4 regions of the Cytobacillus sp. T106 genome follow, and region 4 is predicted to be linked to each of the others. Evidence: riboswitches for the same ligand, from Rfam matches in the RefSeq annotation. Region 4 holds a riboswitch; each other region holds the start of a gene.
What was found. A riboswitch is a leader RNA that binds a small molecule or an ion and turns the genes downstream of it on or off. The one in region 4 is predicted to bind cyclic di-AMP.

Region 1 (5,934 bases), on a different contig from region 4:
CAGCCGCTGGGCGTCTTTCTCATAACTGACAGGCTTGGCCTGCCAAAAGAGGAGCTGCAATGGCTGATGACTGCATTTGGAGCCGGCATGATACTTGGCGGAGGCATTACTATAGCTCTTTCCAAGAAGGCTCAGCCCCAGCTGCTTCTTGCGCTTGGAATGGCAGCCAGTGCACTCGGCTTTATAGGAATGGGGCTGTCCACCGCTTTCTGGCTCACACTTGCTGCACAATTTTTCTCCGGACTGTTTATGCCGTGCATCCATATCGGCATTAATACGATGATTCTTCAAAATACAGAAGAAAACTTTATCGGCAGGGTCAATGGCATCCTGAATCCCCTCTTTATGGGAGCAACCGTCATTACCATGTCGATGTCCGGCTGGCTGCTCAGCAAGCTTTCCATCGTACTGATTTATGAAGCTTCAGCTGTGCTTTTGGCGGTTGGAATTCTTATCCTCCTGCCAATCATGGGCAGAAGCTCCGTTAAATCCGGGGTGAGCGAAAAGATTTAATATCAGCTTGAGGCGATTTAGCCTCAAGTTTTTTTCTTTTTAAAAAGATGAAATGAATTCCAGGCAGATTGGCAATACTACCCTTGTGCTTAACAGAAAGGCGGCACTCTGATGAGAGATAACTTAAGGAGGTTTATGATGGGAATTTTAAGCGGCAACCCGAAGGAAGAACCGCTGCATTATGGCGAAGTATTTAGTATCTGGTCCTCCCAGCTTGCAGGAAATGCAATGATTGCAGGTTATCAGACCATGATGAACCATGCAGGTGACGATGATCTTAAGAAGCTGTTGACTGAAGCGATTGAACTCGGCAAAGAAAATCGCAGGCAGGTAGAGGAATTGCTGAAAGAAAATGGAGTAGGCCTGCCGCCGGCACTGCCTGAACGGCCGGATGCCTGCCTGGATGACATCCCGGTTGGCGCAAGGGTTTCCGATATGGAGATAGCGGGAACACTTTCTGCTGATATTGCAGCAGGTCTTGTTGCCTGCAGCCAGGTTATAGGTATGTCAATCCGTGAAGATGTAGCTATGATGTTTGGACAGTTCCACATACAAAAAGCCCAGCTTGGCGCCAAGGTTTTGCGCCTGAATAAAGAAAAGGGCTGGCTGATCCCTCCTCCCCTGCATCTGTCTAAAGGGAAGGACTGCTAACTGCTAATCCAGTTCAGCTGTCCAGATTATGAGCTTTACTTTACTAATAAAATCAGTCTTGAGCCGTATAAAAATACAGCCGGGGCTGATTTTTGATTTCTGCAGAATTTCTTACACTAATAATAGAAAATGAGTGATAAGGAAAACTCTGATATGGCCGATAGTTAAAATACGCTTGTTTGCTCTGAATTGTATTTCCAGGGGTTATACTTGATCGCGCTCTGGCTGCTGTTTTAATCATTGTTTCTGATATGGAAATATTGTTTTTAGAGCTTCTTTAATAAACATCTGTTTTAGCATGATCAGCTGAGTGTCATTCAGGCGTTTCTTCCTTATTGCCGCCTTCACAAAAGCGAATACTTCCTTTTCTCCTGACTAGTCAGTCCGGCTGGCAGTCTTCTTGACATGGCATCATCCCAGGTTGCTTTCCTGGTTACATCTGCTGCTTTCCATTACTCGCCATCTCTATGACACTGCTGAAAATCTTGCTTAAACAAAGCGAATAGACTAATTTTCCCTAAGATTTAAAGGAGAATATTGGAAGTGCACCGAATATTGATAGAGGTTCCTCAGGTCAGCATGAGAGCCATTTTATAATTGGATAAAGGATGATACTTATGAAAACAGAAATTCTAGAGAAAAACAAAGAAAGCTGGAACCTTTCAGCAGAGCGCTTTTTTGGCCGAAATCCGCTCCCTGAGTATGGTCCCCTGGCCCCTGTAGAAGATGAACTGAACCTGCTTGGCGACCCTGCCGGGAAAAAGGTGCTGGATATCGGCTGCGGCAGCGGGCATTCTCTTCTCTATATGGACAGGCGGGGTGCGGCCGAGCTTTGGGGCATTGATTTGTTGCCGAAGCAGATCCATACGGCACAGCAGGTGCTCGGCGGTGCTGCAGCGCCAGTAAGACTTTTTGAATCCCCTATGGAGAATGATCCGGGGCTCCCTAATCAATATTTTGATATTGTCTATTCCATCTATGCTCTCGGCTGGACAACGAGCCTCGAGGAAACGCTGGGTAATATCCACAGGTATTTAAAGCCTGGCGGCACTTTCATTTTCAGCTGGGAACATCCCTTTTTCAGCAGAATCAGGAGCAAAGATTCCTCCATTATTATCGATAAGCCTTATCACGAAGAAGGCATTTATAACCATGAGGGGTGGAATACGCCTGCTTTTATGCAGCAGTATAAGGTAAGCACCTATATCAATGCGCTGGTCAGCCAAGGTTTTAAAATCGAGAGAGTGATAGAAGAAGCATGTCTATCAGAGGAAGACAGGAAAAGGCACAGCAACCGCTGGTATTCCTATGAAAAAGCCCAATATCTTCCGACAACTATCATTATTAAGAGCACAAAAGCTATTTAAAGGATAAGAGCCGGGTACGCCCATGAATCTTACTGCTTCATATGCAGCATCTTCACCGCTGCTTTGTATAGTCTTTTGTAACTATATGGGATTAAGAATATTAATGCGGAAACCGGCATGAATTATGGCAGATATGGAAAGATTATTGCCTAAACAGGCCCGATTATAGGCATATCAGGCATGATTGTGAAGGTATCCGGAATGATCGTCCTTAATTTTGATGTAATCTCTTTAAAAGTCGGGCGAAGCAGCTTCTAGATGTAATGCTCACCCTTCATTTTAAAGTCTTCCCCCTAAAATTGATGCCATTTTCCAACGGAACAATGCAATCCCTGTATCAATCCTCCCCTAACCCCTGCTGCGCCAAAAAGTCCATACAAAATTGTATGGACTTTTTTTCTAAATAAAAGCGGCTGCTTATGTTGTCTTGCTCTGCTCCCCGGGAACAGACAAGTCCCTTTCTTTGAAGCTGCCTGCCAGATAATCGATAATTTCCCTTCTTCGGATCAATCCTATGAATACGCCGCTGTCGTCCGTAACAGGGACAAAATTCTGATTTAGTGATGAATTAATGATTTCTTCCATCTCACTGCTAACTAGCACTGGCTCATATGATCTATGAAGCGGCACATCCTTCAGCATCACTCCCTGGATCTCATTAAAGTCGACCCTGCCCATGCTTTTGAGCTTCCATAACAAGTCTCCTTCTGACAAGGAACCTACATACTTTCCTTCTTTATTTAATATCGGAAAGGTTGTATAACGGTGATACTCCATTTTTTCCATGGCTTGCCTCATTGTCCAATGGTCGTAGACAAAAACCAGTTCATTTTTAGGCAATAAAAAAAACGCGATATTCATTACAGCTGATTCTCCTTCTTCTTATCAGTGAACACCTGCAGCATTCAATCCGGCTTAATGGTTCCCTTGGGATTATTGGGCACAAACTGTCCCTTGGCAATGAAAATGCCTAAACAGCCACATTCCCTTTCTTCCCTGAAAACAGCCGCTCTAAAACGTACGCAGATAATATACAGCACAAAAAGACCTATCCTGGCTCCAGGCAGCTTCTGCAAATTTGGATGCAAGGGTGCTGCTCATTAGGCGGTCTAAAATGACCTCACTCGCTTTAGCCGACGAAGTTAGCTGACGGGCAGGATGGCGAAAGATCATTCTCATCCCTCCTGCTTCCTGCAGGATTAGCCCCAAAAATTGGTTCCTCCGCTCTCAATATGAGATTAAGCCGATTCATTTTTCAGGTGTTGAAATAATTTTACTTCCAACTTTCCGTATAAGCAAATTTCTGCATATCCCTTTTTTTATCTGACTTTCAGCATTCTGCAAAAAAATGAGTGAATCCTCTATTCTACAAAGACATCAACATGTTTTCAACCCGTTTATTTCTTTTTTTATTTCTTTTTTATTTTCCGTTGACAGCCATTAAGTTCGTGAGTAAGATAAGGCAGAACAGGATTTATTATTGGAAATCATGACTTAAAAATCCGGTTTCTCCTCCTCTGTTTTTGTATAAAACAAGAGGATCTGAGAATAGGAGAAACCATGATGGAATGCATGCATTATACCTTTTAAACACCACAGCAACGGGAGGATTTATGGGAAACACTTGCCGATATGTCATTAATGCAGTTGGAAAAGGCGGAGAAACCTACTATACGCAATGCAAAGATAAAAAAGAAATGGAAGAATGGATTTCTGAGCATCAGGACCGGATAGTGATGGAGGAAATCAAGGTGAAGGACAAAAATAAGCATCCGCTGCTGAAGCTGTTTTCAAAATAAAGCATAACACCCTATAGACTTGTACTGATAGAGAGCTTGCTGAAGCTCTCTATTTTCTACCTAGCCATTCTACTTTCATTTAAGCAAACATTGCCGAAGAAGTCTGGAAATAATCATGGGGAATGGCAAGGGAGGGGACCGCTGGATCCCCTCCCTTTTTCATTTTCAGTTTGCTTTCACGCTTCCGAGAATCGAGATCATTGTCCCGTAAACCTCTTCTGATTCCTCCTGGTTCACATAATGAATGGTGAATCGAAGCAGCTTCCCGTCTACATTTTTGACAATGATGTTTGCCTGGTCAGTTTTGTTATGTGCGTGCAGCACCATCATACTGTCTCTATAAAATGGAAGCTGTACTGGTTTCATTTCTTCAGGCTTGCCAATCGTCCTAAGATATTCCAGAGAATTTTTCTTTACTTCATCCATTGCTGATTTTCCGTCAAGAACTTCCACCCTGGCAAAATACCGGCTATTCTTCCCATATTCCAAAAGGAAGCGGCGCGGCTCTTCTGCATGAAATGTGTAACCTTTCTTGGGGGAAACGGACAATTTCACCTTTTCAGCATCATATGAAGCAATACTGCCTTTATTGACTGACAGATTCTGCCCTATTAGGATCAGGTCGCTCCTCAGTCCGTTTATTTTCTTGAGTTCAGCGACACTGAGACCGTATTTTTGTCCGAGTCTCCAGAGTGTGTCTCCTTTCTTCACTGTAATCTTTCCGGGAACCTCCAATCTGCTGCCTGCATAGATCAAATCGCCCTTTAATTTATTGAGATGCTTCAGCTGTCCGACTGTACTGCCATATTGCCTGGCAATGCTATAGAGAGTGTCCCCTTTTTTGATCGTATAAAACTCTTCAGCAGATGCAGTGCCCTGGCTGAATGTCAGAATGCCAAGGATGACAAGCGCTGAAGCAGCCAGTTTTTTTACTTTTTTCATTTTAGAATCCCCCTTCTGTCAATCTTGTTGTATTTTGCCTTCACAACAGATTAGACGGGGAGAACAAAGAACCGTTTCAGGGGGACAAGCCCATTTTGGTTAAAGCATGATATCTTTTTATACGGCTTATATTTTAAGTACGGAATGTATTTTCCAATATTGACGCAGGTTATTATCAAACCGCAGAACTTATATCGACTATTCCAGTTCCCTGGTTTCTTTTCAGAAGGATGGCAAATATTTCATTTAGGACTGAGTTCTTTTTCAATAAGATGTTTTTTTGCAGAAGAAAGATTAGAGAGTAATTGCCGGGGTAAAAGTATCTTAGCTTCTCATTTATTAAGTGCTTTTCGCCAGACTTCCTTTGTATAAAGGAGGATTGGCGGGAGGTGATTAATTTTTGAGAAAGGCGTACAGCATAAAAGATCTGATAGCTTATCTGGATATGAAAGATTATCCGCTGTCTGAGGAGGCCATTCTGGATCTCATACAAAAACGGAAACTCCCCCATCAAAGACCTTTTGGCAGCATGATCGTTTTTGATCTGGATCATATAGACTGGTGGGTAGACCATCAGCGCAGCAATGGTTAGCTGTCAGCAGGCCCCGCTCTCTAAGAGCGGGGCTCAGTTCTGTTCACTGGGATCGGAACTTCGCAGCTTT
Region 2 (5,934 bases), on a different contig from region 4:
GGACTACTTATTCAATGAAGACTTGAAAGGGAAAGAGTTTAAGGCAGAGGCGGAGGTCAAAACTGCGAAAGGGATAGAGACTTTTGAAATTGATTTTACGGTTGAAGGACCGAAAGGGAAGAAAAAGATATACCCTCTAAATGAAACTGTTTCAATAGAAGGGCAGAAAATCACATTCAAGGACATTGCCATTTATCCATTGCGTGTGGCCATCCACGTGTCATTTGATCCGGAAAACAGCAAGAAAATCTTTGCTCTGGATGATTTGCGGCTTGTTGATGAGAATGGAGAAGCCTGGTCTGGCATTGCTAATGGTGTTACATCACAGGATATTAAAGAAAATGAGAAGATCATTTATTTGCAGAGCAACTATTTTAAAGAACCGAAGGAGCTGTATCTGGTACTGAATAAAGTGATGGCCGTGGATAAAGAGGATGCGGAAGTGGTCATTAATACCGAAACGAAAGAGATTGTGAAGCAGCCAAAGGGTGATAAATTATCAGGACTGGTTTTGGAAGGGGGAAGCCTCTCATTTCAAGCTCGTGCAGAGAAGGAATACAATCATCAGCTCTTTACGACTGCAAAAGATGCAGAAGGCAGAGATCTGGATGGCGGAAGCTCCTTCTATCGATCCGGGGGCGATGGTCTTTATAAGGAGTTTGGCGTTTCCTTATCTGAAACAGACCCTGCTAATTATAAGAATCCTATCAGTCTGGAGTTATCAGCCTTTCCATCCTGGATAGAGGGAGAAGTGAAGATTAAGCTGGAGTAGAAGACGGCTGGAGTTGTCTAAGCAGGGAAATTCCGATTATTTGAAATTAAAAAACAGCCGCAATCAGCTTGTAAAAGATCAGGCCAGAACGGTAAGTTCTGGCCTGGTTTTATGGAATGAAAATGGCTGCTCAAATTAAATCTGAGCAAGCGTCCACCGTATTCCCCTACCCCAACAAAACATCCTCACCAGGATACCGAATTTTCTCCGGTTTTTGTTTGGCGAAGGAGAAGGCGAGTGTGAGCGGGCCGAGTTTGCCCAGGAACATGATGAAGATGATGATTTCTTTTCCGATTTCCGACAGGTCGGCAGTGATGCCCATGGACAGGCCGACCGTTCCGAAGGCGGATACTACTTCGAAAATAATTTTAATAAATGGCAAATCCTCCGTGATGCTCAGGACAAAGATGGCGATAAAGACGAACAGGATGGAAATCATTGAGATGGCCAACGCTTTTGTCAGATAGTTGACGCTGATGGTGCGGCGGAAAATGACAATGTCTTTTTTGCCGCGTATGAATGTAATGACAGCCATGATAATGATGATAAAGGTCGTCAGTTTAATTCCGCCGCCGGTGGACGCGCTCCCCGCACCCACAAACATTAACAGCAGCATATACAGGACAGTTGCATCCTCAAGCCCGCCGATGTCCACTGAATTGAACCCGGCAGTCCTCGGCGAAACGGCCTGAAAATAGGATGCCCAAAGCTTTTCCCAGCTGGTCAGATGGGCGAGGGTCTGCGGATTATTAAATTCTAGGTAAAAGATGACGGCCATTGATACAATATTGACCGCAAAGGTGCCCACAATCATCATTTTGGAATGAAGCGACAGCCTTTTGAATTGCTTTGATTTCCACAGATCGGCCAGTACGGTAAAGCCAAGACCGCCAATGATAAAGAGCATGGAAATGACAATATTGATGACAGGATCGCCGACAAACCGGCTGAGTCCGTCCGGCCAGAGCTGAAAGCCTGCATTGTTGAAGGCGGAAACAGAATGGAACAGGCTGTAATAAAATCCATCCTGCCACCCATACAGCGGAACCCATCTCAGGCAGAGGAAGAACACAGCAATGGCCTCGATCGTAAAGGAAAAAATAAACAGGTAGCGGACGAGGCGTATGACTCCGCCGACCGACGTCTGGTTCAATGCCTGCTGCAGGACAAGGCGCTCCTTGAACCCGATTTTCCTTCCGAGCATCAAGTAAATCAGCACAGCGAAGGACATGATTCCAAGGCCTCCGAGCTGGATGAGGCACATGATGACAATCTGGCCGAACAAGGTATAGGTAGACGCCGTATCAGCCACTGTCAGCCCTGTCACGGTCATAGCCGAGGTGGCTGTGAACAGGGCATCGATCCATGAAACACCATGAACGGTTGAAAAGGGAAGCTTCAGCAAGGCGGCCCCCAGCAGGATGAAAAACAGGAATATAAGGGTCAAAAGCTGCGGCGGCGTGATATTCAGGTATTTTCGCTTCATGATCGATAAAGCTCCTTTTTCCTCAAATAGTGAAAAGCAATATATTTTTGGCCAAAAAAAAACCATTCTTATCCACGGAAAAGAACGGTCAATATACGTATTGGCCTTTCTCTCAATATGCTTACGGAGTTAGCTGCCGGATTAGGAATTGAGAGCTTCCTTCCCGGCCTCCGCCAGGATTCACCCCGGGCAGGCGCAAACAGCCTCCTGCCATATTGGTTCCCCCGTTCTTAACATAAGATTCAGCAAAGGTATGAAATTTGAGTGTGATTATAATAATTAAAATACTCCCGCTCATTTGCAAAGTCAATCAGGAAATTGTAAATTTTTACGAATCTAAAAAACCGTGCACAGTGCACGGTTTTGCAAGTCTATTCCTCCAGATGGATACGCCGGTAGTCATCCTCCAGAATGCTCATCATGATGGAATCATGGTATTGGTGATCGTAAAATAAAGCCTCTCGCTGGACGCCTTCCTGCATGAAGCCGAGCTTTTCGTAGACATGAAGCGCCCGGTCGTTATAGTTGAAAACATTCAGCTCGATCCTGTGCAGATTCAGCACGCCGAACGCATAGCCAAGCATCAGTTCCATTGCTTCGCTGCCATAACCGCGCCCCTGGTTCTCTTCCTCGCTGATGTTCACGCGGATATTGGCATTTCGGTTGGTGCTGTCTATATCCTGAAGGGCGATATCGCCGATCACTTCATTCGTTCCATCAAGGACAATCAATAAGAGGATGGATGATGAATCCTCCGCCTTTTCTTTAATATAAGAAAAGATCTGATCTTTGGAGAAAGCTTTTTTCAGACCGGTAAGCTTTCTTGACCGTTCATTATAGAGCAGCTTCACATATATATCCGTATCTTCTGTACTGATGGGCCGAAGATAAATCCGTTCTCCCTGCAGGAACCTTATAGCATCCATTTGTACTCCTCCTTGGCTTTTCCTAATTACAATATAATCCAATCCCGCTCAATTAAAAATAGATATATTATCCCTTTCAGTAATTTGAACATCAATATAATTGAAACATCAAAAGTTGGGTAAATGTAATAGCAGATACACTGTTCGAAAAAAAGGGGGCCTTGGCCAGGATGGATTATAGAAAAGGAATGCTTATTTATAATGGAAATGCCGGTCAAAAAGATATAGAAAAATCGCTTGTAGCTTGTGTTCCGGTCTTGTCTGCAGAGCTGGATTCCCTGATTCTGCTGCCAACCAAGAGGGAAGGGCATGCAAGAGAGCTGTGCAGGGAATATGGATCTGAGGTGGATGTTGTTTTCATCCTGGGCGGAGACGGGACGGTACATGAATGCATCAATGGATTGGCGCCGCTCGAGGATCGGCCGGCCATCGGCATATTGCCTGGGGGGACTTGCAATGATTTTTCAAGAACATTGAATATCCCCCAAAATATACGTGATGCAGCACTTGCAATGATCTCAGGAAAAGCAGAGCCGGTTGACATTATGCAGGCGAATGAAGACTACTTTCTCAACTTCTGGGGTATTGGGCTGGTGGCGGAAGCTTCGGAAAATATTAAGGCAGCAGAAAAAAACCTATTCGGGCGGATCAGCTACTTCCTGAGCGCCTTGCGGACGATCAAGGAAATGGAGCCATTCCATGCTTCGCTTATAGTGGATGGAGAAGCCATAGAGGAAGATGCCGTTATGATACTTCTGGCCAATGGCCATTATATTGGCACTAATGCATTGCCTTTTGAGAATCTTGACTATAATGACGGACTGGCTGATTTATTTATTATAAAAGATGCCAATCTTGCTTTAATGAAAGAAGCACTTACAGTAGACAGCATGGAAGCAAACGAGAATATTCTCCATTATAAGGGAAAGGAAATACAAGTAAGCACAGAAAAGAGGATGGAAGCTGACATGGATGGAGAGGTATATTCAGCGACTCCGTGCCGGATAAGCGTCCATGAAGGACATGTGCAAATGATAAAGCCAGGGCAGCCTTAAGGGCTGTCCTGGCTTATGGTTGTTTCAGGAGGCTCGTTCAGTGCTCCAATTTCTTTCAGGATAAAATAAAATCCGCCTGCCGATACAATGGTAAAGCCCCAATTCAGGATCTGCCTCAGCACGATTCCCTGGTCAAAGGCATCAACCCCGTATTTTCCAATGAGCCAGACCTTAATGGAGGCAAGAAGAATGAATTTCAGAGCAAAGCCTGCCGTGATCAGGCTGAAGATCATCAGTGTTTTGCTTTTAAAGAAAACTTCCTTCATGCTGCCCCTGTCTTTTCCCTGCAGTTCCATAAAATCGAGAGTGAAATAGAGGAAGACTGGCTTTTTCAGCACAATCGTCAACAAAAACAGGCAGCCCAGCACGTAAGAATAAATGACGTTATTCCATAGAAGCTGAAGGGCCGACCCGGCGAGCACATCGATCAGGGTGCCGATCACCAGGTTCACAAGAAGGAACAGGCCGAATAGATTGATTTTTTTAAGCTGAAAGAAGCGGTACAGTGTATAGATGATGCCAGGTACGGATGACAGGATCATCGCCAGGTAATCACCAAGCACATCCCGGCCGTAATTCCAAACAACAAGAGGGAGCACAACATAAAAGAGAATGTCTGGCACCATTGAATTTTTCTGCATTTTTTTCGTTCCTGCCTTTTTTAAAGATTTCTGTAATTAAGTATTCCCCATAGAAAGTAGAACTCCTTTATTTTCTTATAGGAGTATACAAAAAAAGAGCCGCTGGGCTCTTTTTTATGCTAGGAAGGCTTTCAGCATCCAGATTTTCTTTTCCAGGTCTTCAACCAGCCCGATGGCAAGGTCTTCTGTGACCGGGTCGTTTTCTTCCTCGGCGAGTCCTGCCAATTCTTTTAGTTCCGTGCTGATCGTGCTGTAGTCTGATATAAGGGCTGCGACCATTTCTTCTGCGGTTTCTTCACTGCCGTTATCCTTGATAGACGCATGTTCAAGGAACAAGCTCATTGTGGCAATCGGCCTGCTTCCTGCTGCCAATGCCCGTTCTGCAATTGTATCCACATTCGCTGCTGCTTCATTGTAAAGCTCTTCAAATTTCTCGTGCAGGGTGAAAAATGCAGGTCCTTTTACAAACCAGTGAAAACGGTGAAGTTTAGTATATAGGACGCTCCAGTTGGCGATTTGTTTATTCAGGCTGTTTGTCAAAGTCATAATGATTTCCTCCTCGTTTTATCCTTAATTAAATTATACCAAATATTATTTTATAATCAATACTTATTTATAATAATTATAAATAAAATATAAGTATAAAAAAACGGCCATTAGAGGGCCGTTTTCAGTCAGACGGTTTTTTTCTTTTTGCGCATAATCAGATAGATGATATATACGATGACAATCAAAGCTCCGCCTATAAGTGTCAGCATCCCGAAGTTCTCTTCAATGAAGGGCCGCGCCTGGGCGCCAAGTACCATAATAAGGGCAGCTTCAAGGAAGAAGCGGGCGCCTCTGCCTATGATGGACCAGATAATGAGGGTCCTAAGCTGGACTTTTGTGATGCCGGCAAAAATGGTGAACACTTTATAAGGAATTGGGGTAAAGCCTGCAATAAGGATGGCTACTGGCCCGTATTTATTGAAATAGTTCTCGACTTTCTGGATTCTTTCTTCAGAAATGATGTACCGTAAAACAGGGCGGCCCAGTTTTTTACCGATGAACCATC
Region 3 (5,934 bases), on a different contig from region 4:
AGCTGGTCTTCAAGCCATTCCTGGGAAAGGTTTAAGCCGTCAAGATTCCGGGAGACAAGCTGGCCATCGGAAATGACGGCGGTGCCGACCGGATAGGCATCTTTAGGCACCGGGTTCCCCTGGGCTGCATGGCTTTGCGTCAGCGGGCGCTTTCCTTCTTTTTTAAGCACCGACAGCTTGCCGTCAGTTTCAAACACTGCATAGTCGGCATCAGAGATAGAGAAGATATTTTTCTGCCGAAGCAGGGCATTCAAAGCATCTATATCCAGTCTGGCTTTGCGGAGGGAATCTTCCATCACCTTGCCGTCTTTTATGACAATCAGCGGCTGGCCCTCCAGGAATAACCTTGCTTTCCGGGATTTGATATCAAGATAACCCATGAGAATGGTGAATACTGCCCAGCCGGTGAGTGCAATGACGCCGCTCCGAAGGGCCACATTCGGGTTAAGGACTGTGTTGGCTGCAATAGATCCAATGGCAATGGCTGAGACAAAATTGAAAAAGGTCATCTGGGCAATTTCTTTCCGCCCCATCAGTCTGGCTAGTAGAAAAAGGACAAGAAATGAAACAGAGATCCTTATGAGCAATTCCGAAATATTCACGTTACACCTCGTTTTAGTTTTTATTGGCTGCAAAAAAGTATTTGATTTGCTGACTAATCTGTTCTCCTGTCAAGATTCATCCTTATTTTGGCAGTGGAACATCTTTTTATACATAAAAAAGAAAGAGGGGTGGATTGTATGCTTGAATTATTGCTGATCCGCCATGGCCAGTCAGAAGCAGACCTGCTGAACGTCCACGAGGGCAGGGCGGATTTTCCGCTGACCGGTTTGGGAAGGAGGCAGGCGGGCCTTCTTGCCGAGTTTATCACCGAACACTATCCTCCAGATATCATCTGGGCAAGTACGCTGAAAAGGGCCTATGAAACAGCGGTTATTACAGCTGACAGAGCAGGGTGCGGGCTGAAGACGGATGAAAGGCTGATGGAATTCAATAATGGGGTTCTGGCCGGGATGTCCCGGGAGGAAGCGGGCATCCGTTATCCAGAACCGCCTGAGGGCAGAAAGCCGCATGTGCGCATCGAGAAGGGGGAGTCGATGCTTGAAATGAGATTCCGTGCTGAAACTGTATTGTCAGAGCTGCTGGATGATGCTGAACAAAAAGGATACAAGCGGATTGCTGCGGTTTCGCACGGCGGGTTGATTTCCATGCTGATCCTGGCGCTGCTTGGACTGCCCAATACCAGCACCCGGCTCTTTGCTACAGGAGATACCGGTGTTCATTTGTTCAAGCTGGATCATAAAAGAAGAGTGGCCATGTTTTTGAACAGCCAGCGTCATTTGCCTGATGAATTTTTGAGATAGGAAGGGGCAGGATAGCCTGTTCCTTTTCTTTTTTCCATAAAAAGGGGCTCGTTTCTCAATTTTCGGTCTTTCCAAACCGGGACGGACGAAGTATGATAATTCTATCAAACTGAAAGGGAAGACACTATGGCGGGAATGAATCTCCTTTTCCTATTTGCAATCAGTGTTTATAGTTTATGGGGACTAGGTCATGACCCTTTCTCGAGCCTGCTTTCAGGCGATGACAAGCGTTTTGAAATGATTGTACTGGAGGAGGGCAAGGCTTTTTCGAAAGAAAAACCTTTTGAGCGAAAAGGGAAGCTCCTGGGAACAGCCCCGTATCTTCCATTATTGGCAGCGCCGGCCGGCATGCTGCTTTATAGAAGATATTTCCGGATGGATATCATGCTGGAAAAATTGAGGTTCCTGCTTACGCCGGTCTTTTTTCATTCTAAGTTTTTTATCTCCTCCTCTGTTAGTGATGGATAAAAATTAATCTGAAAAAAGAGGTGCAGAGATGAGGAATTTAGGATTTGGGGAAATCATGATCATCGTTTTTGTTGCGCTGCTAATATTTGGTCCGCAAAAGCTTCCTGAGCTTGGCAGGGCAGCCGGCAATACGCTTCGTGAATTCAAAAAGGCAACAAAAGGCATCATGGAAGATGATAAAGAGAAAGATAAATAAATAGATGGCAGGACTGCTCCGCCGAGTGAGAGCTCATATTAGAAGCTTTTGCATGCGGGGCAGCTGTTTTGTTCTGGAGGAAAATGATGAAAGAGATGATTGTTGCCCTGATATTGGGCATTGTTGAAGGTCTCACTGAGTTCGCGCCCGTTTCGTCTACGGGCCATATGATTATAGTGGACGATATTCTATTAAAATCCAAAGAGCTTTTCTCGAAGGAAGTAGCCAATACATTCAAGGTTGTCATTCAGCTTGGGTCGATCCTTGCGGTGGTGATTGTGTTCAAGGACCGGTTTATCCAGCTCCTCGGGCTGGGTAAAGGGGGGAAGGAACAATCGGATGGACCGAGGCTGAAGCTTACGCAGGTGATGGCAGGCCTGCTGCCTGCTGCGGTTCTTGGGCTTCTGTTCGAGGATTATATAGATAAGTATCTGTTCTCTGTCAATACAGTGGTAATCGGCCTTGTGGCTGGAGCATTGCTTATGATTGCAGCTGATTATTATTCAAAGAGGAAGCCGGCCATTGAGACAGTGGACAAGATCACTTACCGGCAGGCAATCCTCATTGGATTGTTCCAATGCATCGCTTTATGGCCGGGCTTTTCACGGTCAGGCTCCACAATCTCGGGCGGGGTGCTGCTTGGACTCAGCCATAGGGCAGCCTCTGACTTTACCTTTATTATGGCGGTGCCTGTTATGCTTGGAGCGAGCGGGCTGTCGCTCTTGAAAAATTGGGAGTATTTCACGCCTGATGCCATCCCATTCTTCATTGTCGGCTTCATCAGTGCCTTTGTGTTCGCCCTGGCCTCAATCCGTTTTTTCCTGGCGCTCATCAACAGAATCAAGCTGGTGCCGTTCGCCATTTACAGAATTATCCTGGCGGCAGTCATTTATTTTGTTTTTCTGTGAGGCTAAAGTACAGTTCCAGTATTTAAATATTTACAGAAGCTAGGTTCATAGAGTAAAATTAAAAAAAATTTATCGAAAGATGCGCTTAATCTTTTAAAGAGCGGGGGATCCAACCGGCATACACATGCCTCGGGGTGAATCCTTTACAGGTAGGGCACTCTCAAAGCCCGAATCCGACAGCTAACCTCGTAAGCGTTATTGAGAGGACAAGTCTGCGTTCAAACACAGAGGTCTCGCCCTCTGTGTTTTTTTATGCTAAAAATTCGATTAAGGAGGCTTGCATGATGAAACTATCAACAAAGATTATCATCGCTCTGATTGCGGGGGGCATTGTCGGCTTATTATTGAACTTATATTCCCCGGATTTATTTGAAACACTGAACACCTACCTGTTCACTCCGCTGGGGAAAATATTCCTCAACTTGATCAACATGCTCGTTGTGCCGATTGTTTTCTTCTCCATCACGCTTGGCACCGCCGGTCTCGGCGATCCGAAGAAGCTTGGAAGGATTGGCTTGAAGACAATTTCTTACTTTTTGGCGACTACCTGTATGGCTTTGATCATAGGGATCGCATTCGCCTATATATTCCAGCCGGGAACTGTAGGAACTTTTGATACTACCGGCGCGGAGTTCCAGGCGGAGGAGGCGCCGCCAGTATCAGACACCTTGCTGAATATCATTCCGACAAACCCGATTAAGGCATTTACAGAAGGAAACATGCTGCAGATCATTACCTTTTCTGTTTTCATCGGTTTTGCACTAACCATGCTTGGCGAGAAAACCAGAGGGGTCCTGAAGCTGTTTGACCAGGGGAATGAACTGATGATGTATCTTGTGAACCTGATCATGCGTTTTGCTCCGTATGGAACCTTCGGCCTGATCGTATCGGCAGTCGGCACTCAGGGAGTAGATGCGATTAAAGCGATGGGGCTGTACATGGGTGTGGTCCTTGCAGCGCTGATCGTCCATACACTTGTGACTTACGGGTCATCAGTATACTTTCTGGCAAAGCGTAATCCATTTGAATTCTTCAAGGGCTTTGCCCCTGCAATGAGCGTGGCCTTCAGTACATCGAGCAGTAATGCCACACTTCCGGTTTCCATGAATGTGGCCCAGAAGAACTTGAAGGTCCCTGAATCGGTGAGCAGCTTCGTTCAGCCGCTTGGCGCCACGATCAATATGGATGGAACAGCGATCATGCAAGGTGTGGCCACCATCTTTATCGCGCAGGTATATGGCCTTGATCTGACGTTCACCCAGCTGGTGACAGTCGTTCTGACAGCTGTGCTTGCGAGCATCGGAACAGCAGGCGTGCCGGGTGTCGGCCTGATCATGCTGGCGATGGTCCTTCAGTCTGTTAACCTTCCTGTTGAAGGGATCGCCCTGATCATAGGGATCGACAGGCTTCTTGATATGACGAGAACAGCCGTCAATATTACAGGCGATGCCGCTTGTGCAGTCATCGTCGGTGAATCTGAGAAAAAGAAAAACAGGGAGTTAACCTGATAATAGGGAAAGCAAAACACCGTCCGGATGAAGGACGGTGTTTTTTGATGGAACGGGTGAACCGCGGGAAGTACTACGCAGTCGGTTCGGCCGCTTCTTCTATTTTTTTCTGCAGAAGAAGCTTCTTGAGCTGCGGTTTGCTCTTGCGGCTGGCGAGGATATACAGCACATCCCCTGGAAGGATGATGGTGCTGCCGGCCGGGGTAATCAGTTCATCATTGCGGATGATGGCATTCACAAGCGCACCTTTAGGAAACGGGATATCAATCAGGGTCTGCCCGATGATCTGGGCATCATCCTCCATTTCGTATTCAATCATTTCTGCATCGGCCTTTCCGATGGACACAAGCTCAAGCGAATGCATAGGCGTCGTTTTTTTCGGTCCGGTCAGCTTGAGTCTCGCTGCGAGTGCTGTAATCGTTGAGCCTTGAATGAGGCAGCTGGTCAGGACGACGAAGAAGACGACATTGAAGATCTGCTGGCTTCCCTCAACTCCTGCAAGAAGAGGGAAGGTGGCCAATACGATTGGTACGGCTCCCTTAAGTCCGGCCCAGGAAAGGAAAATGAGTTCGTTCGTTTTATATCCCATCCTGATAGTGGACAAGAAGACGGCTGCAGGTCTTGCAATCAATATAAGGATTGCAGAAATGGCGATGCCTTTCAGGAATATATCCAGGCTGAACAGCTCGGAAGGGAACACCAGCAGGCCGAGAATCACAAACATCATGATCTGCATCATCCAGGCAAATCCTTCAGAAAAGCGGAAGATGGTGTGCTTGTAGGCAAGTTCCATGTTTCCGATGATAATGGCAGCGATATAGACGGCAAGAAGGCCGCTTCCGCTCGCAAAGGCTGTAATTCCATATGTTAAAAGTGCAAAGGCTGTGGCAAAGACAGGATAGAGGCCGCCTGAATCAAGATTGATGCGGTTAAGGGCAAACACGGCCAATCTGCCGAAGATCAGTCCAAACAGGAGGCCAATGCTCATCTGGAGGAAAAAGGTTCCGATCAAGGACCAGATGCTTGCTTCCGGAAGGGTGATCAATTCAATCATGGCGACTGTCAGGAAGACAGCCATCGGATCATTGGAGCCTGATTCTGCTTCAAGAGTGGCGCCAATCCGTTCATCGATATTCTTATCCTTGAGGACAGCGAAGACGGCAGCAGCATCCGTTGATCCGACAATGGCACCGAAAAGAATTGATTCGAGCCAGCCTGTCCCCAGAATGAGTTTCGCTGCGGCTGCAACAATTCCGGATGTGAGGATGACGCCGAGGGTGGCGAGTGACAATGATGGGAGGACAACAGGGCGCAGTGTTTTCCACTTAGTCTGGAGGCCGCCTTCAAACAGGATAATGATCAAAGCAAGGACACCGATCATTTGGGCTGTGCTGGCATTGTCGAAATAAATGATGCCCAGTACGTCGCTGCCCATAAGCATCCCGACTGCCATAAACAGCACGAGGGAAGGAACGCCAAGCCGTGAGGAG
Region 4 (5,934 bases):
TAATGATGAAACCGATCTCCACCACGAACATAATCGGATTCTTCCCCATTTTTCTCGGGTCAAGCTTCGTAAAAGAATCCTTAAGCGCCTGAACCACCATCGCTTTATCCATCATTTTATTTTCATCCTTATTGTCTTTATGGTTAGGCTGCTGGGGAACATGGGGCTGAAAAGATTTTTTGTCCTCTTTGCCATGCAGCCCTGCAGCTTGATTTGCTTCTTTTAACACATGATTAGCCATGATTATTCACTCCCACCTACAATGTCAGATATTCTGCGACTGGCCCCAATACAAGTGCCGGGAAGAATGTCAGTGCACCTACAATAAAGAAAGTACCGGCCAGAATCACTCCGAAAAGAGGGGTATCTGTGCGGAAAGTCCCGATTGTCTCGGGAACAACCTTCTTCGATGATAGTGAACCAGCGACAGCCAGCATGGTGACAAGCCCAAAGAATCTTCCTGCATACATGACGATGCCTGTTGAAATATTCCAAAATGGTGTTGCATCCCCAAGCCCTTCAAAACCGGATCCGTTATTGGCAGCGGAAGAGGTATATTCATACACAACCTGTGAGATTCCATGGAAGCCGCTGTTTGAGATGGCTCCGGCACCAAGCGGCGTATACAAGGCAATTGCAGATGCACCCAGTATCAAAAGAGGATGCATAAGCATTGTTAAGGCGATGAGCTTCATTTCCCGCCCTTCTATTTTCTTGCCCAGGAATTCAGGTGTACGGCCCACCATCAGCCCTGAGAGGAATACGGCAATCATGGCATACATGATTACATTGATGAATCCTGCTCCAACCCCGCCGAATACTGTATTTAAGAGCATGTTGGAAAGGGCCAGCATTCCGCTTATAGGTGTCAGCGTATCATGCATCGTGTTGACGGCACCTGTTTCAGAGGCTGTTGTGACAAGCGCATAGAAGATGGATTGGCCTGTGCCGAACCGGACTTCCTTCCCTTCCATGCTGCCTTGATCTGTATTAATTCCCAGTGCATTCAATGCAGGATTGCCTTGATATTCATAGAACAGGGCAGTGCCAAGGAATACAGTGAAGACCATCAGCATTGATACAAACAAGACACGTCCCTGTTTGGCATTTCCGAGCATTTTTCCATATGCAAACGGCAAAGCAGTCGGCAATAGGAACATCAGCAATATTTGAATGATGTTGCTGATAGCATTCGGATTTTCAAACGGATGAGCTGAATTGACTCCAAAAAAACCGCCGCCATTATTGCCAAGTTCTTTGATGGATAAAAATGTCCCGACAGGTCCGCGCGCGATCTCCTGGGCAGTCCCCTCGATCGTATTGACTGTTACAGTAGGCTCCAATGTCTGCGGAACCCCCAATGCGACCAGAATTAATCCTGACACAATGGCGATTGGCATCAAAACACGCGTAATGGCTCTGAATAAATCAACAAGGAAGTTTCCAATTTCTTTTCCAGACAGCGCCCTGACAAATGCGATGGCAGCTGCCAAAGCCGTTCCCGGCGCCGCAAACATCATAAACAGAATTCCAATCATCTGCCCGAGATAGGAAAGGCCCGACTCACCGCTGTAATGCTGCAGATTGGTGTTGGTCATAAAGCTGATGGCTGTGTTAAAGGCCAAGGTTGGATCCATGCCAGGATTCCCGCTCGGATTCAAAGGCAGGATGCCCTGCAGCCGGAAAACCATATAGACTAGGAGAATCATAAATCCATTGGCTAAAACAAGCGTCATGGCATACTGCTTCCATGTTTGGTTTATCTTTTTGATACCGCTGATTTTAAAGAGAATGTTTTCGATCGGGCCGAACACTTTATCCAGCCCTGTTTGGCTATAATCAAAAGCCTTTGCCAGATAGATGCCGGCAGGCTTTGCTATCAGAATCACCGCCGCCATAGTGACAATGATTGAAAGAATCGTCGTAATCACCTTTTTTTACCCCCAAGTAGTTAAAATTTCTCCGGATTAAGTAATACATAGAATAAGTACAATGTAGTAAACGCCGTAATGCCAAGCAGCAGAACCATTATTTATTTTCACTTCCTTGCTCTACGGCTTCAGCGGACCAACTGGCAAGTCCGAGCATTAAAGCCGGCAGGATGATGAAAAGGCTGACCATGATAATGTCCGACATTTTGATAACCTCCTGATTTCTAACTTAATAGACATGAAATATTGCTGCTTTTGGAATACACCACATATTTTGCTCCATATGCGCAATAAAGGCGCATTGGATAGCCATGAACCGTGGCATCGACAATGATAGGTGCACAAGTGCTGTTCCTGATGACCTTCAGCAGGGTGCATGTTTCTGCAATCTCACTTTCAAAGACAATCACCTTCCTGAACCGTCCCTGGAGAATCAAGTACTCATCTTTGAGGCCGAACTCCACCACACGCTGATGGCCCCTGCTTTTTAAAGCTCTGATCACTTGAGGATCAGATGAAACAAGGCAGCATGAATGCGAATCGCTCAAATGGCTTTGTACCCGCAGGAGCACTTCTTCATTTGGAATGCAGACAAGTATGGCATCCTCTGTTTGAGGCAGTGTCAACACAGTTACCTCCCTTCTTTTTTAAAGCCCTGATTTACTCGTTGCTCAGAGATCATCAAAAAGCATTATCATGCCTGAAAAGTTGTGAAAGCGTTTGTTCTCAGCTGAAATACTGGAAATAAAAACCATATTCTGAATACAAAAAGAGACCAATGATTACTTCTCCCCCAATATGAATCCAAGAGCACAGATCATCCGCATCTTTGTCCAGATGCAAAAAACTGCATAGAAAAATCTCTTGTTCATTTGGAGAAAAAGCACCCATTGGTCTACTTAACACCCAGCCGGCTGGCATCAGCCCTCTATGTGTTCTGTCTTCCATGTTCACTTTTTCAAGATAGGCATAATAAAAAGACCTTCTTATCACTCAAGCTGCCCTGTCCGTTGTTTGACACAACAAAAATGGGCCCCCTGAAAAGGCGGTCTCTATGACCTCCTTCGCTTTAGCCGACGAAGTTAGCTGACGGGTAGGATGGCGAAAGAGTTTGAATCTCATCCCTTCTGCAATAGCAGAATTAACCCCAGTTGATTGGTTCCTCCGTTCTCGTTTCCGAGACTAGGCCGAATATTGAGTTGTTTGATTGCTGTTTACGAAAGCAATCGTACTCCTGCTCAAGGAAAATGTAAATCTTAAAAAAATGCCATATTTGGCTGTTTTTTTTGATATTGAGGATTTTTCTTTAGTTTTTCTCTTAAATGCTGACTAATTAGCTGTTTTTCGATGTTTTTTGAAATTCATATTTTTATTGACTTTAGCAGTGCCTCTCACTAACATAAACCTTGAAATTCGCTATAACTTTGAAAATCTCAGGGAGGAACTGGAATTGCAATCTTCTAAACGACGATTAGAGGCTGAATTAAGTGAAGCATTCATCAAGCTGCAAAGGGAGCTGATCGGCCGCGGGCCGCAGGAGACCAGGACATATATTGTGGAGGATATGGTCATTGCCAGATTCAAAGGTGTCCTGACTGTGGAAGAAAAGCACCTGGTTGAACATGAAACCGGCAGGCAGCTTGTCAAAAAGATGCGGCAGGTTCTAAGAGAAATGTACAGCACGAACATTGAGGAGATAGTCGAAAAACATACCAAATGCAAAGTCCTTTCAAGCCACAGTGACATCAGCACCAAAATGGGAGAACGCATGGAAGTGTTTGTGCTCGATAGAAACCTGGAAAAATGCCTTGAGTAAAAAAGTTGTATTTCTTTAAAAAAGAGAGCATTTTCGAGAAAAGTGGATTTTTCTAAAGAAATTCAATCCTAATTTCTTATTTTCCGGGTTTTTCCTTTATGCGAGTGGAGATTATCATAAATCCTAATTCTGACCTGATCCGCTGAATCCATACAGAACGGAGGACCCAACTGATTATTCCAGAATAATTATGGGGTGAAGCCGAAAGGCCGGGGGACTTCTGCCTTCCGAACCCGTCAGCTAACTTCGTAAGCGTTGCAGGAGAGAGGAGCGATATCCATCCAGCCTGATTACAATTATATAGCACTGAAACGCTGAATCTTATTGAGCGGGGGAACCAACTTTTGACTGCATGCTGCAGTCTTGGGGTGAAGCCATGAATGGCAGGGAGACTCTTACCTTCCTAATCCGACAGCTAACTCCGTAAGCGTTGTTTAAGAGAGTGATCGTTGCCATACAAGCACACGTTTGTTTACCTGTGCCTAAGCTGCGGAGAATACTCTCCGCAGCTTTTTTAATTTTAGTAAAAGGGGATCGTGCCGATGACTCAGGTATCAGAGCAAAACAAAAATTATATTAAAATAAAAGAAGCCCAGAAAAAATATCATATAGAACTTCTTCATCTTCAATTTGTTGATTTAGAAGGAGTCCTTAAGCATGTGACCATTACCTTTGATCAGCTGGACGATGCCTTAGAGGGGAAAATCATGTTCGATGGCTCCTCCATACAAGGTTTCAGCCCTATCAACCAATCAGACTTATACCTTAAGCCGGACATAAACACTTTTTCCGTCATTCCATGGTCGATAGAAGAAGGATATAGTGAAGCCAGGCTTTTGTGCAGCGTGGCCAATCCTGATGGCACCCCATTCGAGGGTGACCCCCGCAATGTACTGAAGAGGACGGTCGAGAAAGCGGCAAGCTATGATTATTCAATCAGCATCGGTCCGGAACTGGAATTCTTTTTATTTGGGATGGATGAGAGTGGCAATCCTACGACAGTTCCTCAGGATAGCGGAGGATATTTCGAACCGGCCCATGACCTGGGTGAAAAAGTCCGCCTGGAAATCTACCGGACCTTAAAGGCCATGGGATTCAAGATTGAGGCCTCCCACCATGAGGTCGCAATGGGCCAGCATGAAATTAACTTTAAGTTCATGGATGCCCTGGCATCAGCCGACAATGCCACCACATATAAATGGATCGTGAAAAATATCGCCAAAAACTTCAACTTGCACGCCTCCTTCATGCCGAAGCCAGTCCAGGGATTGAACGGTTCCGGCATGCATGTGAATATTTCACTGTTTAAAGACGGGCAGAATGTATTTTTTAACGAAAATGATCCAAACGGACTCTCGGAAGATACTTATTATTTCATAAACGGCCTGATGAAAAACATTGCGACTCTTACAGCCATCACCAATCCGACAGTCAATTCCTATAAGAGGCTTGTCCCGGGGTTTGAAGCGCCTTGCTATATGGCCTGGTCCACATGCAACCGGTCGACCCTGATCAGAATTCCCTCATCACGGGGAGCCGCAACCAGAGTGGAAGCACGCCATCCCGATCCATGTGCAAACCCTTACCTGGCTTTTTCGGTGATTGCAGAAGCAGGGCTGGAAGGAATCCGATTAAAGCAAAGGCCTGCCGATCCCATTAATGAAGACATATACAGCATGCCCGAATCCAAAAGAGAATTACTCCGGATCAGCCACTTACCGGACAATCTGGAAACAGCACTCGATTTATTGGCAGACAGCCCTCTCGCAAGAAAAATTCTCGGCGATCACATTTTCAGGAAGTTCATTTCTCTAAAAAGAGCTGAGTGGAAGGAATACCGGAACACAGTGCACGACTGGGAGCTTAAGAGGTATCAGATGAAGTTTTGAAGATGTGGGGCCGGGGGGTCAGACCCCTTGGCCCAGTCTCAAAAAGAGCCAGGGGGTCTGGCCCCTTAGCTCTTTTTCTGTAAAAAATTGGTGATTACGAGACTCCAATTGATTAAAATAAAAGATAGATTGAGAGCGGGGAGGAATCTAATATTAAATCGCTGATTGGGAGAATAATCTCAGCAACAGGCATACTGTTTTTCATTTCTTTGCCACTTACCATCTTTTTGGTCCTATTTTTGACTGTTATGTCCACAGACGCAGATGAAAAAGGGGCTATAACATTTAGCCTCCTGCT

Region 1: it holds a riboswitch for cyclic di-AMP, as region 4 does, so the genes downstream of both, ABU165_RS17015 (CBS domain-containing protein) here and ABU165_RS04340 (hypothetical protein) in region 4, are expected to answer to the same signal.
Region 2: it holds a riboswitch for cyclic di-AMP, as region 4 does, so the genes downstream of both, ABU165_RS19820 (TrkH family potassium uptake protein) here and ABU165_RS04340 (hypothetical protein) in region 4, are expected to answer to the same signal.
Region 3: it holds a riboswitch for cyclic di-AMP, as region 4 does, so the genes downstream of both, ABU165_RS19760 (dicarboxylate/amino acid:cation symporter) here and ABU165_RS04340 (hypothetical protein) in region 4, are expected to answer to the same signal.

The regions. Positions count from the first base shown of each region.
Region 1 covers NZ_JBEUMK010000010.1:22,790-28,723, reverse strand. The annotation lists gene ABU165_RS17030 (MFS transporter) at 1-513, shown strand, start outside; gene ABU165_RS17025 (DUF3231 family protein) at 652-1,164, shown strand; gene ABU165_RS17020 (class I SAM-dependent methyltransferase) at 1,782-2,531, shown strand; gene ABU165_RS17015 (CBS domain-containing protein) at 2,949-3,392, opposite strand; cyclic di-AMP (ydaO/yuaA leader) riboswitch at 3,648-3,786, opposite strand; gene ABU165_RS17010 (hypothetical protein) at 4,145-4,330, shown strand; gene ABU165_RS17005 (LysM peptidoglycan-binding domain-containing protein) at 4,496-5,272, opposite strand; gene ABU165_RS17000 (hypothetical protein) at 5,673-5,864, shown strand; gene ABU165_RS16995 (hypothetical protein) at 5,898-5,934, opposite strand, start outside.
Region 2 covers NZ_JBEUMK010000013.1:27,752-33,685, forward strand. The annotation lists gene ABU165_RS19815 (DUF4179 domain-containing protein) at 1-772, shown strand, start outside; gene ABU165_RS19820 (TrkH family potassium uptake protein) at 939-2,258, opposite strand; cyclic di-AMP (ydaO/yuaA leader) riboswitch at 2,363-2,516, opposite strand; gene ABU165_RS19825 (GNAT family N-acetyltransferase) at 2,630-3,184, opposite strand; gene ABU165_RS19830 (YegS/Rv2252/BmrU family lipid kinase) at 3,355-4,239, shown strand; gene ABU165_RS19835 (VC0807 family protein) at 4,236-4,880, opposite strand; gene ABU165_RS19840 (Dps family protein) at 4,995-5,426, opposite strand; gene ABU165_RS19845 (YqaA family protein) at 5,555-5,934, opposite strand, start outside.
Region 3 covers NZ_JBEUMK010000013.1:13,101-19,034, forward strand. The annotation lists gene ABU165_RS19735 (DUF421 domain-containing protein) at 1-602, opposite strand, end outside; gene ABU165_RS19740 (histidine phosphatase family protein) at 741-1,364, shown strand; gene ABU165_RS19745 (hypothetical protein) at 1,491-1,832, shown strand; gene ABU165_RS19750 (twin-arginine translocase TatA/TatE family subunit) at 1,861-2,028, shown strand; gene ABU165_RS19755 (undecaprenyl-diphosphate phosphatase) at 2,115-2,936, shown strand; cyclic di-AMP (ydaO/yuaA leader) riboswitch at 3,009-3,146, shown strand; gene ABU165_RS19760 (dicarboxylate/amino acid:cation symporter) at 3,221-4,444, shown strand; gene ABU165_RS19765 (potassium/proton antiporter) at 4,518-5,934, opposite strand, start outside.
Region 4 covers NZ_JBEUMK010000002.1:1,808-7,741, reverse strand. The annotation lists gene kdpB (potassium-transporting ATPase subunit KdpB) at 1-115, opposite strand, end outside; gene kdpA (potassium-transporting ATPase subunit KdpA) at 258-1,919, opposite strand; gene ABU165_RS04345 (potassium-transporting ATPase subunit F) at 1,952-2,029, opposite strand; gene ABU165_RS25160 (hypothetical protein) at 2,029-2,136, opposite strand; gene ABU165_RS04340 (hypothetical protein) at 2,156-2,557, opposite strand; cyclic di-AMP (ydaO/yuaA leader) riboswitch at 2,988-3,130, opposite strand; gene ABU165_RS04335 (Na-translocating system protein MpsC family protein) at 3,343-3,747, shown strand; cyclic di-AMP (ydaO/yuaA leader) riboswitch at 3,878-4,017, shown strand; cyclic di-AMP (ydaO/yuaA leader) riboswitch at 4,050-4,193, shown strand; gene glnA (type I glutamate--ammonia ligase) at 4,290-5,636, shown strand.